DNA from 3 places in the Variovorax sp. CCNWLW235 genome. Region 2 is predicted to be linked to each of the others. Evidence: riboswitches for the same ligand, from Rfam matches in the RefSeq annotation. Region 2 holds a riboswitch; each other region holds the start of a gene.
The links. Region 2 has a riboswitch for glycine ahead of gcvT (glycine cleavage system aminomethyltransferase GcvT). Riboswitches for the same ligand answer to the same signal wherever they lie in the genome.

Region 1 (4,583 bases), on a different contig from region 2:
AGTTGTTCCACCTGCGCCAGCGTGGTGCTGCCGTACAGGTGCGGCTCGCGCACCCCCAGCAGGTTGAGGTTGGGGCCGTTGAGGATGTAGACGATGGAACTCATGCGGCCGATTCTTTGGCGCGGCCACGAAAGACTTTCCAAACTGGAAACAGCTTTCATAATGCAGGATATGAGCATTTCACTCGACCGCGGCCTTTCGATGGTGGAACACCTTGCGCGGCATCCGCAGGGGCTGCCGCTCACGCTGCTCGCGTCGGAGCTCGACATTCCGCTCGGCGCCTGCCACCGCTTGCTGGCCGACCTGCAGCGCTGCGGCTACGTTCGCCAGACGCGCAAGCAGGGCGACTACGTGCTGACGACCAAGGTGGTGTCGCTGGGTCTCGGCTTCCTGAGCGGCGCCGGCATCGTGAACATTGCCGAGCCGCTGCTGGAGCGGCTTGCGCAGGCATCGGGCGAACTGGTGCGCCTTTCGATCGTGGACGAAGACCGCCTCACCTGGGTGGCCAAGTCGCAGGGCACACGGCAAGCGGGGCTGCGCTACGACCCCGACATGGGCATGGATGCGCGCCTGTCGTGCACGTCGTCCGGCCACGCCTGGCTGATGACGCTGACCGATGAACGCGCGCTGGAGCTCGTCTCGCGCCAGGGCTTCGGCACGCCGGCGGAATACGGGCCGAAGGCACCGACCACCATCCGCGCGCTGCTGGGTTTTCTGCATGCGGCGCGGGTGCGCGGCTACGCCATGATCGACGAGGTCTTCGCGCCCGGCATGGCCGCCATGGCCGCGCCCGTGTTCCGCCGCAAGGAGGTGATCGGCGTCATCAGCATTGCCGGGCCACGCACGCGCCTTGGCAGCGAGCGCATGCATGAGCTGGCGCCCGCGCTGCTGGCCGCAACGGCCGAGCTCGGGCCGATCAGCAACGCGTCGAGCCTGTTCGGCCGCCCTTCGCTGGGCAAGGGCTGAGCGGCGCGACCCGGCTTGCCAGACCCGGCTTCTCAGTAAGGCGGCGCCTTGCGCGCCCGCTGCTCGCGCGCGGCGTCGGTCCACCACGCCAGGTCGTCGGCAAAGCGGCCGAACGAGCGCTGGAGAGATTCGCCCGCACTGCCCGTGGGCTTGCCGTCCGCATCGAGCGTTTGCGAGATCGGCCCGACGGCGAGCGTGCTCGAGACGACGACCATGCCCATCTCCGACAGGATCGAATGCCACACGGTGCCCGAGCGCACGCCTGAAAACCGGCCCGCCGAATAGCTGGCAACGGCAGCGGGCCGCCAGAACCATTCTTCCAGGAAGTGGTCGGTGAGGTTCTTCAGCCCGGGCTGCGGGCCCCAGTTGTATTCGCCCGTCACGAAGACGAAGGCGTCCGCGCCGCGAATCTTCTGCGCCAGTGCTTCCATGGGGGCGGGCGCGGTGCCCTTGGGGTACTCCTTGTACATGCGGTCGAGCATGGGCAGGCCCACCGCCTGCGCGTCGATCAGTTCGGCATCGGCACCTCGCGCACCGAGGCCCGCCACCAGGTAGTCGGCCAGGCGAATGCCCATGCGGTCCGACCTGTAGGAACCGTAGAACACCAGGATCTTGTCAGCCATTCGTCGCTCCGTTGTCGAGGCCGGGCGGCCACGGGCGAAGGCTACAACATTGGCATGTCGGCGCATTTGGTAGCAGCATCTTTCGAATCCTCTGGCTACCATTCCGGCATGAACAAGCTGCCTGCTTTTTGCACTGCCGCCATGGTGCTTGCCGCATCGGCCGGCCATGTGTTCGCCGCCCCCTCGGCGCAGGTGCTCGACGCGGTCAAGAAGCCGCAGTCGGTCGATCCGGACTGGCGCGCCCGCCTGTGCGCATTGCTGCCGCAGCCTTGCGACCCGCATGCGCTGGGCTTGTACCGGCTGCGCGGCGCCGCGGCAAACAGCTTTGCAGTGCTCTCGGCCGAGCCGCTGGCCATGGCCCGCGTCAAGCGCGACAAGGACGCGAAGACCTGGCAGATCGAGCGCCTGCACGACTTCAGCGCCTATGTGGCCGGCATGAAGAAAGACGCCGCAGGCGGCATGTCCGACACGCGCCTTTCGCTTGCGCCGGCACTCTATCCGCTGGCCGAAGGGCAATGGGCCATGGCCGTGCTGCAGACCGTGTCCGAGATGTATTCGGGCGGCGGCGCATCGTTCAGCAAGGCCGACTTCGTGCCGCTGGACGACACCCGGGCCGTGCACGAGGGCATTCCTTTCTCTTGCTCGAAGATGATCCGCGCCTGCTTCAGCGAAAAGGAATACAAGAGTTCGAAGCATTGCCACGACGAGAGCAACGGCAGCCTTCGCATCGCCTACGAAGAACCCGGCAAGCCAGGCGGACCCTACAGCTGGCAATACACGTGGCTGCAGAGCGAGTGGCCCGCCAACACACCCGCCAGCGGTACCACCACCACGCGTCTTCACTTCACCGCCAAGACCACCGAAAGAGTGAGCTTCTGCGGCGGACCGCAGTAGCTTCGGGGCGCGTTTCAATCCGCATGCGCCCCTGTGCGCACGCGCCCGAGTGGCACGCATTCTGCTTAGAAGAAAACATCCAGGAGAAATGCCGGCTCGGTGCTTCGAGTTAGTGCATTACCGAAGGCGACAGCCCGTAACGCTCAGGTCCCCAGACTGGATGAACGACTAACGCTGGAGAGCGCTGCCCGGCGTCCTGAACAAAAGGACTCCGAGGGCGGCCGCCGAAGGGGCAAGCCATGCGCGATGAGCGTGCATGGTGAATCTCTCAGGCCAAAGGACAGCAGGGGCATCTCGCGCAGTGCGCGGGGTGGCCTTGCGCGCTTCCGGAGCCTTCTTCTTCATGACCTTTGCCAGAGCGCACCGCGCATCGTTCCCTTCTTCATCGGGTGTGCCGAGGCCTGCGCATGCACGCAGGCGCCTGCCCGAATCGACCCCCGTTTTTCGCTGACTTTCCTCACGATTTTTTCAACCGGAGAACCGAAGATGCTGTCGAAACGAAACCTGAAAGCCGTTGTCGTGAGCGCCATGCTCGCTATTGGCGTTGCAAGCGCGTTCGCACAAGAGGCGGGCAAGGTGCTGCGGGTGGTGCCCCAGTCCGATCTGAAGATTCTCGATCCGATCTGGACCACCGCGTTCATCACGCGCAATCATGGCTATGCCGTGTACGACACGCTCTTCGGCGTGGACGAGCAGGGCAAGGTCAAGCCGCAGATGGTCGACAAGTACACCACCAGCGCAGACGGCAAGACCTGGACGTTCACGCTGCGCAAGGGCCTGGAATTTCATGACGGCAAGCCGGTGACGTCGGAAGACGTGCTGGCGTCGCTCAAGCGATGGGGCCAGCGCGACGGGCTGGGGCAGAAGATGTATGCGGCGCTCGACAAGGCCGAGACCGTCGACGCCAATTCGTTCAAGCTGGTTTTCAAGGAAACCTTCGGCATGGTGCTCGACGCGCTGAGCAAGCCTTCGTCGAATCCGCCTTTCATCATGCCGGCGCGCGTGGCCGCCACGCCGCCCGACAAGCAGATCGACGACGCCACGGGCTCCGGGCCCTACATCTTCAAGAAGGACGAGTACCGCCCGGGCGAGAAGATCGTGTACCTGAAGAACGCCAAATACGTGCCCCGCGTCGAAGCACCCTCGGGCACGGCGGGCGGCAAGAACGTGTATGTCGACCGCATGGAATGGATCATCCTGAAGGATGCGCAAACGCAGGCCAATGCGCTTGCCAACGGCGAGGTCGACATGATCGAGTGGCTGCCGCCCGAGCAGTACACGGCGCTCAAGGGCAACACGTCCATCACGGTCGACAACCCGATTCCCAAGGGCTCGTTCGCGCTGCACCTGAACCACATCATCCCGCCTTTCGACAACCCGAAGATCGCGCAGGCCGCCATCATGGCCATCAACCAGGAGGCGCTCATGCGCGCCCAGATGGTGCACAAGGAGCTCTACAACAGCTGCGCATCGGTGTACCCCTGCGGCACGATCTTCTCCAGCGACAAGACCGGCTACTTCACCGGCAAGCCGCAGTTCGAGAAAGCCAAGGCCCTGCTGAAGGACGCCGGCTACGACGGCAAGCCCGTGGTGCTGATGTACCCGGCCGACTTTGCACTGCTCAACAAGTTTCCGCCCGTGATGGCGCAGCTGCTGAAGCAGGCCGGCTTCAATGTCGACATGCAGTCGATGGACTGGCCCACGCTGGTGACGCGCCGCGCCAAGAAAGATCCGGTCGACAAGGGCGGCTGGAATCTCTTCATCACCGGCTGGGGCATTGCCGACAACATGAACCCGATGTTCTATGCGCCTCTCACGGGCAACGGCGAGAAGGGCTGGTTCGGCTGGGCCACCGACGAGAAGCTGGAGCAGCTGAAATCCGACTTCCTCGCAACGGCCGACGAACCCCGGCGCAAGGAGCTGGCCACGGCCATCCAGCAGCGCGTGTACGACACCGGCATCTACGCGCCCATCGGCGAATACAAGCCGCTGACCGCCTACCGCAAGGCGGCGGTGAGCGGCGTGGTGCGCTCGCCCGTTGCCGTGTTCTGGAACATCAAGAAGAACTGACGGGCGCTCTTTTCTGGAAACCCCATGCTG
Region 2 (4,583 bases):
TTCATGATGCTATCTTCTTGATAGCACCGAGCGCCCGCTCAGTTCCATCTGGCGGGCTTTTTTGTTTTCAACATCACGACTGCAGATGAAAGAAAAATTTCTCGGCATCGAGCGCTGGACCACCGGCTTCTCGATGATTGCCGCCTGCGTGATGCTGGTCATCGCCTCCGGGTTGGGCGTGTTCCAGATCGTCACGCGCTTCGTGCTCGAGCAACCGGCCGAATGGAGCGAGATCCTGATCCGCATGAGCCTGATCTGGATGGTGTTCCTCGGCATTCCGATGGCTTTCCGGCAAGGCGCGATGGTGAGCGTGGATGTGCTGTACCGTTGGAGCCCGCCGCGGGTCAAGCGCGTGCTCGATGCCGCGGTCAGCATCGCGGCACTGGCGCTGATGCTGGTCATTCTGTGGTGGGGCTGGGACTACGCCATGCGCGGGCGCGTGCAGTCGATGGCCGGGCTCGAAAGCGTGTCGATGATGTGGTCGTACCTGGCGCTGCCGGTCGGTTCCGTTTTTTGCCTTTTCGGCATCGTTGGTAATTTTCTCGATCCCAAGCGGCTCGAACTGGAGACCGCGCAATGACCCCCGTAATGGTTGCAACGATGGTGCTGTGTTTTGCACTGTCGGTTTCAGTGGCGGTGTCCATCGGGCTCGCATCGATCCTTGGCATTCAGGTGGCCAACGTCAACATGCTCATCTCCGTGAAGGAGATGTTCAATTCGATCAACAAGTTTCCGCTGGCGGCCATTCCGTTCTTCATCCTGGCCGGCAACCTGATGGAAACCGGCGGCATCTCGCGCCGGCTGGTCGAGTTTGCCAAGAGCATCGTGGGCGGTGTGCAGGGCGGCCTGCCCATGACCTGCGTGCTCACCTGCATGATCTTTGCGGCAGTGTCGGGCTCTTCGGTGGCCACCACCTTCGCCATCGGCGCCATCCTGATTCCGGCGCTCATCAAGCACGGCTATCCCACCGCGTACGCGGCCGCGCTCCAGGCCACGAGCGCCGAGCTGGGCGTGATCATTCCGCCCTCCATTCCGATGATCCTGTACGGCGTGAGCGCCGAGGTGTCGATCGGCGAGCTGTTCATTGCGGGCTTTGGCCCCGGCATTCTCATCAGCCTGGCGCTGATGCTGTTCGTCTGGGCGTATTGCAAGTGGAAGGGCTGGGGCAAGAATGACGGCGACGGCCGCATGTCTTTTGGCAAGGCGACATGGCAGGCCGGCTGGGCGCTGCTGATGCCGGTGATCATTCTGGGCGGCATCTACGGCGGCATCTTCACGCCGACGGAGGCCTCGGCGGTGGCGGTGTTCTATGCGCTGGTGGTCGGCGTGGTGATCTACCGCGAGATCAAGCTCCAGGATCTTTACCTCATCCTGCGCAAGTCGGTGCTGTCGTCGGCGGTGATCATGTTCATCATCGCCAACGCGGGCCTGTTCGCCTTCCTGATCACGCGCGCGGGCGTGCCCGACGCCATCGGCCATTGGCTGCAGGAGGTGCTGAAGTCGCCGACCATGTTCCTCTTGGGCGTGAACGCTGCGCTCTTCGTCATCGGCATGTTCATCGAGACCAGCGCGGCCATCATCGTGCTCGCGCCCATCCTGGCGCCTGTGGCGGTGCACTTCGGTGTCGACCCGGTTCACTTCGGGCTCATCATGGTGGTGAACCTCGCGCTCGGCATGATCACCCCGCCCTTCGGCGTGAACCTGTTTGCGGCGTGCACGGTAGCGCGCATCTCGCTCGACCGGATCGTGAAGTACCTCATTCCCTTCGTGCTGGTGATCCTGGCCTGCCTGATGGTGATTACCTACGTGCCGTGGATATCGCTCGCGCTGCGCGACCTGGTGTACGCCAAGTAGCAGGCGGCGCAAAAACCAGAGAGAACCAGAGAGAAAACGGGCAGCCTTCGCGGGCTGCCTTTTTTTATGCGGCAAATGCCCCTGTAAGGCAAACGTTTCACAAAGATGTCACCAGCCGCAACGATGCTGCAGCCTTCGATTCCGAAAGCTGTGGCGCCATGTTTCCCACCAAGACCGACAAGGCACGCGACGAACTCCAAGGCGGGCAGCGCACGCTGAGCCAGCGCGAGCGCGCATTGCTGCTGATGGCCGACGGCCGGCGTTCGCTGACCGACTTCAGCCCGCTGTTCGCAAGCCGCGACGAAGCCGAACAGACGCTGCGGGCGCTGATGAACCGCGGATACCTGCACGACGCGCAGGGCGCAGCGCCGAAAACCGCCGCACCAGTTACGGCGGGCCCGACACACACGCCGATTCCGGCTCCTGCGGCCGAGCCCATCCGAGTAGAAACCTCGACCGACAACTTCGACGGCAAGCGCTCCCTGGCCACTACGCGCATGTTCCTGTTCGACATTTGCGAGCGCATGTTCGTGCGGCGCGACCCCAAGTTTGCGCTGCAGATGCGCGATGCACTGCGCGAAGCCCGCGACCGCGACGCCATGCTGACGATTGCCGCGCTGATGCTCACCGAAGTCGAAAAAGCGGCGGGCGCCGAGCGGGCCGAATCGCTGCGCGAGCGTATCGAAAGGTTGCTGCCGCCCGCTTCGGAAACCGTGCACTGAGGCTTTCCGCGATCCACTACACTTCGAAGGGTCAGGAGAGAGCTTCGCCACGCGAGGCCGCCGAAGGCGCAGGGGTTCCCCGAACGCTCAGGCAAAAGGACTGACAAGGCGCTGGCGCATGCCGGCGTTTCCTTGCTGGAGAGAGGCCCTTGCATCTTGACGATGCGGCGGCCCACCGAAGGAGCAAACCCCGATCGTGGGGCGAATCTCTCAGGTAAAGCGGACAGCAGGGGTGGCCCATGGCTCGCGCCATGGAGTTCGACTGCCCCTTTGGAGTGCCCCGTGGCCGCTTCCGCTTCATCACCCGACGCCCCATTGCTCAAGACGCCCCTGCACGACCTGCATGTGGAACTGGGCGCCCGCATGGTGCCCTTTGCCGGCTACTCCATGCCCGTGCAATACCCCGCCGGCCTCATGGCCGAGCACAAGCACACGCGCGACGCGGCCGGCCTGTTCGACATTTCCCACATGGGCCAGTTGCGCCTGGTGGGGCCAGACGCCGCCGCCGCATTCGAAACCCTGATGCCGGTCGACGTGATCGACCTCGCGCCCGGCAAGCAGCGCTATGGCCTGCTGCTGAACGACGAAGGCGGCATCCTCGACGACCTGATGTTCTTCAACGAAGGGCACGGCTCGATCTTCGTGATCGTGAACGGCGCCTGCAAGGTGGCCGATCTCGCCCACATCCAGCAGAAGATCGGCGCGCGCTGCGACGTGCAGCCCATGCCCGACCACGCACTGCTCGCACTGCAAGGCCCGCAGGCCGCCGCGGCGCTGGCCCGCTTGTCGCCGGGCATCGAGCGCTTTGTGTTCATGACGGGCGGCGCGGTGCAGATCGGCGGGATTCCGGCCTTTGCCACGCGCAGCGGATACACGGGCGAAGACGGCTTCGAGATTTCGGTCGCCGGCAAGGATGCGGACGCCCTCGCCCGCCTGCTGCTGGCGCAGCCCGAGGTCAAGCCCATCGGCCTGGGCGCGCGCAATTCGCTGCGGCTTGAAGCCGGGCTCTGCCTTTACGGCAACGACATCGACACCACCACCACGCCCGTCGAGGCTTCGCTCAACTGGGCGATCCAGAAGGTGCGCCGCACCGGTGGCGCGCGCGAAGGCGGTTTTCCGGGCGCGGCCAAGGTGCTGGCGCAACTGGCCGCCGCCACCGCCGGCGCCGCGGGCCGCACCGACCACGACACCCTGAAGCGCAAGCGTGTCGGCCTTGTGGCGCTGGAACGCATTCCGGTACGCGACGGCACATTGTTGCAATCTTTCGAAGGCCAGGACATCGGCATCGTGACCAGCGGCCTGCTCGGCCCGACGGCCGACCGCCCCGTTGCCATGGGCTATGTGGCTACCGCGTTTTCGGAGCCCGGCACCCGCGTGCAGGCCATCGTGCGCGGCAAGCCGGTGCCGATGGAAGTCTCGACCCTGCCCTTCGTGCCGGCCCGCTACTACCGCGGCTAGGCTCTGCGCTACCCGAATCAGTCATTTTTTCCACGAGGAGTTTTTCACCATGAGCATCAAGTACACCAAGGACCATGAATGGGTCTCGGCCGAAGGCGGCGCGGCCACTGTCGGCATCACCGTTCACGCGCAGGACGCGCTGGGCGACGTGGTCTTTGTCGATCTGCCCGAAGTGGGCAAGACCTTTGCCCAGGGTGAAGTGGCCGGTGTCGTCGAATCGGTCAAGGCCGCGGCCGACGTGTTCATGCCCGTGTCGGGCGAGATCACCGAAGTGAACGAAGCCCTGCGCGCCGACCCGTCGCTCGCCAACACCGACCCGCTGGCCGCCGGCTGGTTCTTCAAGGTCAAGCTCAGCGAGCCGGCGCAACTCGACGCGCTGCTCGACGCCGCCAGCTACGACAAGTTCGCCGCCGAATCCTGATCCGCCGGGTTCTTCAGCCGCCCTTCCTCATTCCCCGAGCCTTTACCGCCATGCCGATTCCCGCCCAGCCTTCCCTGCAACAACTAGAGAACGCCGAAGAATTTCTCGCCCGCCACATCGGCATCGAT
Region 3 (4,583 bases), on a different contig from region 2:
GCCGAATACTTCGATGAGCCCGGCCTGAGCCTGATGCTCTGCGCGCTGCCGAGCGACCAATACCGTGTGTTCTCCGGCGTGGCGCCGCTGGGCAACTCGGAAATGAGCGGCTTCGAGGCGCATACCGCGCTCGTGCATGCCGACCCGGCCACCCCCGATCTCACCGAATTGATCGGCGAGATGGCGGGCCGCACCGACACCGGCTACCTGTTCGGCGGCCTCTCGTCGGGCCGTGCAGGCGCCTTGCAGTTTGCGGTCGGCGGCAACGGCAACATCCGCGGCCACGGTGCGGCGGGCGGCGTGTTCTCGGGAGGCTTGTCGGGCGTGGTGTTCGGCGAAGGCGTGCGGCTGGTGTCGCGCGTCACGCAAGGCTGCCAGCCGCTGCGCTCCGGCGCGGGACGCGAGCGCGAGATCACCGAAGCCGATGGCAACCTGCTGCTCAAGCTCGACGGCGAACCCGCGCTCGACGTGCTGCTGGCCGACCTGCAGGTGACGCTGGAGCGCCCACAGGAAGCCATCGACGCCGTGCGCGCCACCCTGGTGGGCCTGGGAGATGCGGGCAGCGACGGCATTCGCCGTACCGGCGACCTGGGCGCCGACGTGCTGGTGCGCCACATCATCGGCCTGGACCCCACGCGCCGCGGCATCGCCATTGCCGACGTGGCCGAGGCCGGCATGCGCCTGACCTTCTGCCGGCGCAATGCACAGGCCGCGCGCGCCGACCTGATGCGCATCTGCGCGGAAATCCGCGAGGAGCTGGAGCCCGAAGAGCAGACCCTGGCCACCGCGCGCGCCGTGGCGGCCGGAGAAGCCGAAGCAGCGCCGCATCCGGCGCGCCGCATTGCCGGCGCCGTGTACGTGAGTTGCTCAGGACGCGGCGGGCCGCATTTCGGCGCACCGGGCGCCGAACTGCAGATCGTGCGGCACGCGCTGGGCGACGTGCCGCTCGTTGGCTTCTTTGCGGCGGGGGAGATTGCCCGGCACCACCTGTATGGATATACGGGGGTGTTGACGGTGTTTACCGGCAACGACTGACCGCCGCCACGGCCAGATCAGGCCGGCTGGAGCACGCGCGCTGCTGGTGCAGGCATGCCGGCAAACGCAAAATCGACTTCGGGTGCAAGCCCGCTCACGATCCGCGCCACCGACTTGCCCGAGCCGCACGCATGCGTCCAGCCGAGCGTGCCGTGCCCGGTATTCAGGTACAGGTTCGGCAGCTTCGTCTTGCCGACCAGAGGGACGTTGCTCGGCGTTGCGGGGCGCAGGCCGGTCCAGAACTGCGCCTGCGTGGTGTCGCCGGCGCCGGGAAAGAGCTGTTCAACGCGCCGCACGATCGCTTCGCAGCGCACGCGGTTCAAGTCGCGGTCATAGCCGTTGAGCTCGGCTGTGCCGGCAATGCGCAGGCGGTCTCCGGAGGCTGAGGTGTAGTGCGAGAACACGAGCTTGAATTCGTCGTCGGTCAGCGAGACCTGGTGCGCCCTCGTCGCGTCTTTGACCGGCAGCGTGACCGAATAGCCTTTGGCCGGATAGATGGGCAGGCGCATGCCCAGCGGCGCGGCATACAGCGGACTCAACGCGCCCATTGCAAGCACGAAGGCGTCGCCGCGGATGCGTTGAAAGCGCCCTTCGCTGTCGGTAGCTTCCACGTGGTCGATGTTGCCGCCCGCTTCGCGCAGCGCAGTCACCGTGTGGCTCATGAGGAACTTCACGCCCGCCGCTGCCGCGAGGCGTGCCATTTCGCGGGCGAAGAGGTTGGCGTCGCCGGATTCGTCTTCTGCCGTGTAGGTGGCACCGGCCAGTTGCGGGCGGATGTGCGCAAGGGCGGGCTCGATCTTTACCGCCTCGTCCGCGGAGATGACTTGCCGTTCGCATCCGAGCGCGCGCATCTGCTCGGCGGGCGCAAGGGCGCTGTCGAACTCTTTCTGCGTCGTATAAAAGTGCAGGATGCCTTGCGTGCGTTGGTCGTAGGCGATGCCGGTGTCGCGCCGCAACTGCTGCAGCACATCGCGGCTGTAGGTGCCCAGCCGCACGATCTGCTCGATGTTGTGCTTCGTGCGGGCGGGGGTGCATTCGCGCAGGAATTGCAGGCCCCAGAGCCATTGGCGCATGTCGGCGCGAATGCGAAAGAGCAGCGGGGCGTCTTCCTTGCCCAGCCATTGCAGCACCTTGAGCGGTGCACTCGGATTGGCCCAGGGTTCGGCGTGGCTGACGGAGATCTGCCCGCCGTTGGCAAAGCTGGTTTCAGCGGCCGGGGTGGCCTGCCGGTCGATGACGGTCACTTCATGGCCGAGCTGCTGGAGGTAGTAGGCCGAGGTCACGCCGAGCAAGCCGGCGCCAAGAACGATCACGCGCATTTCAAGTACCTTTGAGGTTGAAGCGCTTGAACGGCGGGCGAGGTCTGCTATTGAATAAATAGCAAGCAACCGGACGACCGCCGTCCAAGTTGCCGCTCCCCCTGTCCTCGGTACCTGAGAGATTCACCCGTTGCGCCCGCAACGGGTTTGCTCCTTCGGTGCATCACGCGAGGTGATGGCTCTCCAGACGGCGTGTCAGTTGGTGCAGTACAGGCCCCTTGCCGAAATTTCGAGAACTTCGTCGGGCCGACCTGAGCGTTTATGGGAGTTTGCGCCTTCGGTAGGGCAACCGGGGTTGCCCGCTCTCCTGCAGTGGCGCGATTGTAGGCGGAGCTTGCGGAGGCGCCAACCCTTGCTCCGGCCCGGCGGAGGGCCAATGGGATAATCGCCCGTTCATTCGCCAGAGGGCGATCGTTCGACAACAACAGGGGACCTCATGATCCTGGTAACCGGCGGCGCGGGCTTCATTGGCGCCAATTTCGTACTCGACTGGATCGCGCAGAGCGATGAGTCTGTCGTCAATCTCGACAAGCTGACCTATGCGGGCAACCTCGAGACGCTTGCATCGCTCAAGGGCAAGCCGAACCACATTTTCGTGCAGGGCGACATCGGCGACAGCGCTCTGGTCGATCACCTTTTGGCCGAGCACAAGCCGCGTGCCATCGTGAACTTTGCCGCGGAATCGCACGTCGACCGCTCCATTCACGGGCCGGAAGACTTCGTGCAGACCAACGTGCTCGGCACCTTTCGCCTGCTCGAGTCGGTGCGCGGCTACTGGAGCGCACTGCCGGCGGAGCAAAAGTCTGCTTTCCGCTTCCTGCATGTGTCGACCGACGAGGTCTACGGCTCGCTCTCCAAGACGGACCCTGCCTTTACCGAAGAGAACAAGTACGAGCCCAACAGCCCCTACTCGGCCAGCAAGGCCGCCAGCGACCATCTTGTGCGCGCCTGGCACCACACCTACGGCCTGCCGGTGGTTACCACCAACTGCTCCAATAACTACGGTCCGTTCCACTTTCCCGAGAAGCTCATCCCGCTGATGATCGTCAACGCCCTGGCCGGCAAACCCCTGCCCGTGTACGGCGACGGCATGCAGGTGCGCGATTGGCTCTACGTGAAGGACCACTGCAGTGCCATCCGCCGCGTGCTCGAGGCCGGCAAGCTCGGCGAGACCTACAACGTCGGCGGCTGGAACGAGAAGCCCAACATCGAGATCGTGAACACCGTGTGCGCGCTGCTCGACGAACTGCGCCCGCGCGCTGACGGCAAGCCGTACAAGGAACAGATCAGCTACGTTACCGACCGCCCCGGCCACGACCGGCGCTACGCCATCGATGCACGCAAGCTCGAGCGCGAGTTGGGCTGGAAGCCCGCTGAAACCTTCGACACCGGCATTCGCAAGACCGTCGAGTGGTACCTTGCACACGGCGAATGGGTACGCAACGTGCAAAGCGGCGCGTACCGCGAGTGGGTCGAGAAGCAATACGACGCCGCACCCGCGGCCAAGGCTGCGGCATGAAGTTGCTGCTACTCGGCAAGGGCGGGCAGGTCGGCTGGGAGCTGCAGCGCAGCCTTGCGCCGCTGGGCGAACTGGTGGCGCTCGATTTCGACAGCACCGATTTCAACGCCGACTTCAGCCGTCCGGAGCAGTTGGCCGAGACCGTACTCAAGGTGCGGCCTGACGTGATCGTCAACGCCGCGGCCCACACGGCCGTCGACAAAGCCGAGAGCGAGCCCGACCTTGCGCGCAAGCTCAATGCCACCTCGCCCGGCGTGGTGGCCGAAGCCGCCGGGCAGATCGGTGCACTCATGGTGCATTACTCGACCGACTACGTGTTCGACGGCAGCGGCAGCAAGCCCTGGCAGGAAGACGATGCCACCGGCCCACTCAGTGTGTATGGCCGCACCAAGCTCGAGGGCGAACAGTTGGTGGCCAAGCACTGCGCCAAGCACCTGATCTTTCGCACCAGCTGGGTGTTTGCCGCGCGCGGCGGCAACTTCGCCAAGACCATGCTGCGGCTTGCCAAGGAGCGCGACAAACTGACCGTCATCGACGACCAATACGGGGCTCCGACCGGTGCCGAGCTGCTGGCCGATGTCACGGCGCATGCGATCCGCGCCACCTTGCAAGACCCTTCCAAGGCGGGCCTGTACAACGTGGTTGCCGGCGGCGAAACCACCTGGTGCGGCTATGCGCGCTTCGTGCTGGAGCAAGCGCGGCAGGCCGGT

Region 1: another riboswitch for glycine. It lies ahead of V9L21_RS04265 (ABC transporter substrate-binding protein); the one in region 2 lies ahead of gcvT (glycine cleavage system aminomethyltransferase GcvT).
Region 3: another riboswitch for glycine. It lies ahead of V9L21_RS22235 (D-amino acid dehydrogenase); the one in region 2 lies ahead of gcvT (glycine cleavage system aminomethyltransferase GcvT).

The regions. Positions count from the first base shown of each region.
Region 1 is NZ_JBBCBW010000002.1:373,066-377,648, reverse strand. It holds gene V9L21_RS04285 (type II 3-dehydroquinate dehydratase) at 1-104, opposite strand, end outside; gene V9L21_RS04280 (IclR family transcriptional regulator) at 172-966, shown strand; gene V9L21_RS04275 (NADPH-dependent FMN reductase) at 999-1,589, opposite strand; gene V9L21_RS04270 (hypothetical protein) at 1,698-2,483, shown strand; glycine riboswitch at 2,648-2,777, shown strand; gene V9L21_RS04265 (ABC transporter substrate-binding protein) at 2,970-4,553, shown strand; gene V9L21_RS04260 (ABC transporter permease) at 4,578-4,583, shown strand, end outside.
Region 2 is NZ_JBBCBW010000019.1:97,079-101,661, reverse strand. It holds gene V9L21_RS19855 (TRAP transporter small permease) at 86-580, shown strand; gene V9L21_RS19850 (TRAP transporter large permease) at 577-1,854, shown strand; gene V9L21_RS19845 (hypothetical protein) at 2,013-2,576, shown strand; glycine riboswitch at 2,599-2,689, shown strand; glycine riboswitch at 2,702-2,813, shown strand; gene gcvT (glycine cleavage system aminomethyltransferase GcvT) at 2,859-4,034, shown strand; gene gcvH (glycine cleavage system protein GcvH) at 4,084-4,455, shown strand; gene gcvP (aminomethyl-transferring glycine dehydrogenase) at 4,506-4,583, shown strand, end outside.
Region 3 is NZ_JBBCBW010000025.1:10,775-15,357, forward strand. It holds gene V9L21_RS22230 (FIST signal transduction protein) at 1-1,035, shown strand, start outside; gene V9L21_RS22235 (D-amino acid dehydrogenase) at 1,053-2,354, opposite strand; glycine riboswitch at 2,446-2,551, opposite strand; glycine riboswitch at 2,584-2,674, opposite strand; gene rfbB (dTDP-glucose 4,6-dehydratase) at 2,791-3,873, shown strand; gene rfbD (dTDP-4-dehydrorhamnose reductase) at 3,870-4,583, shown strand, end outside.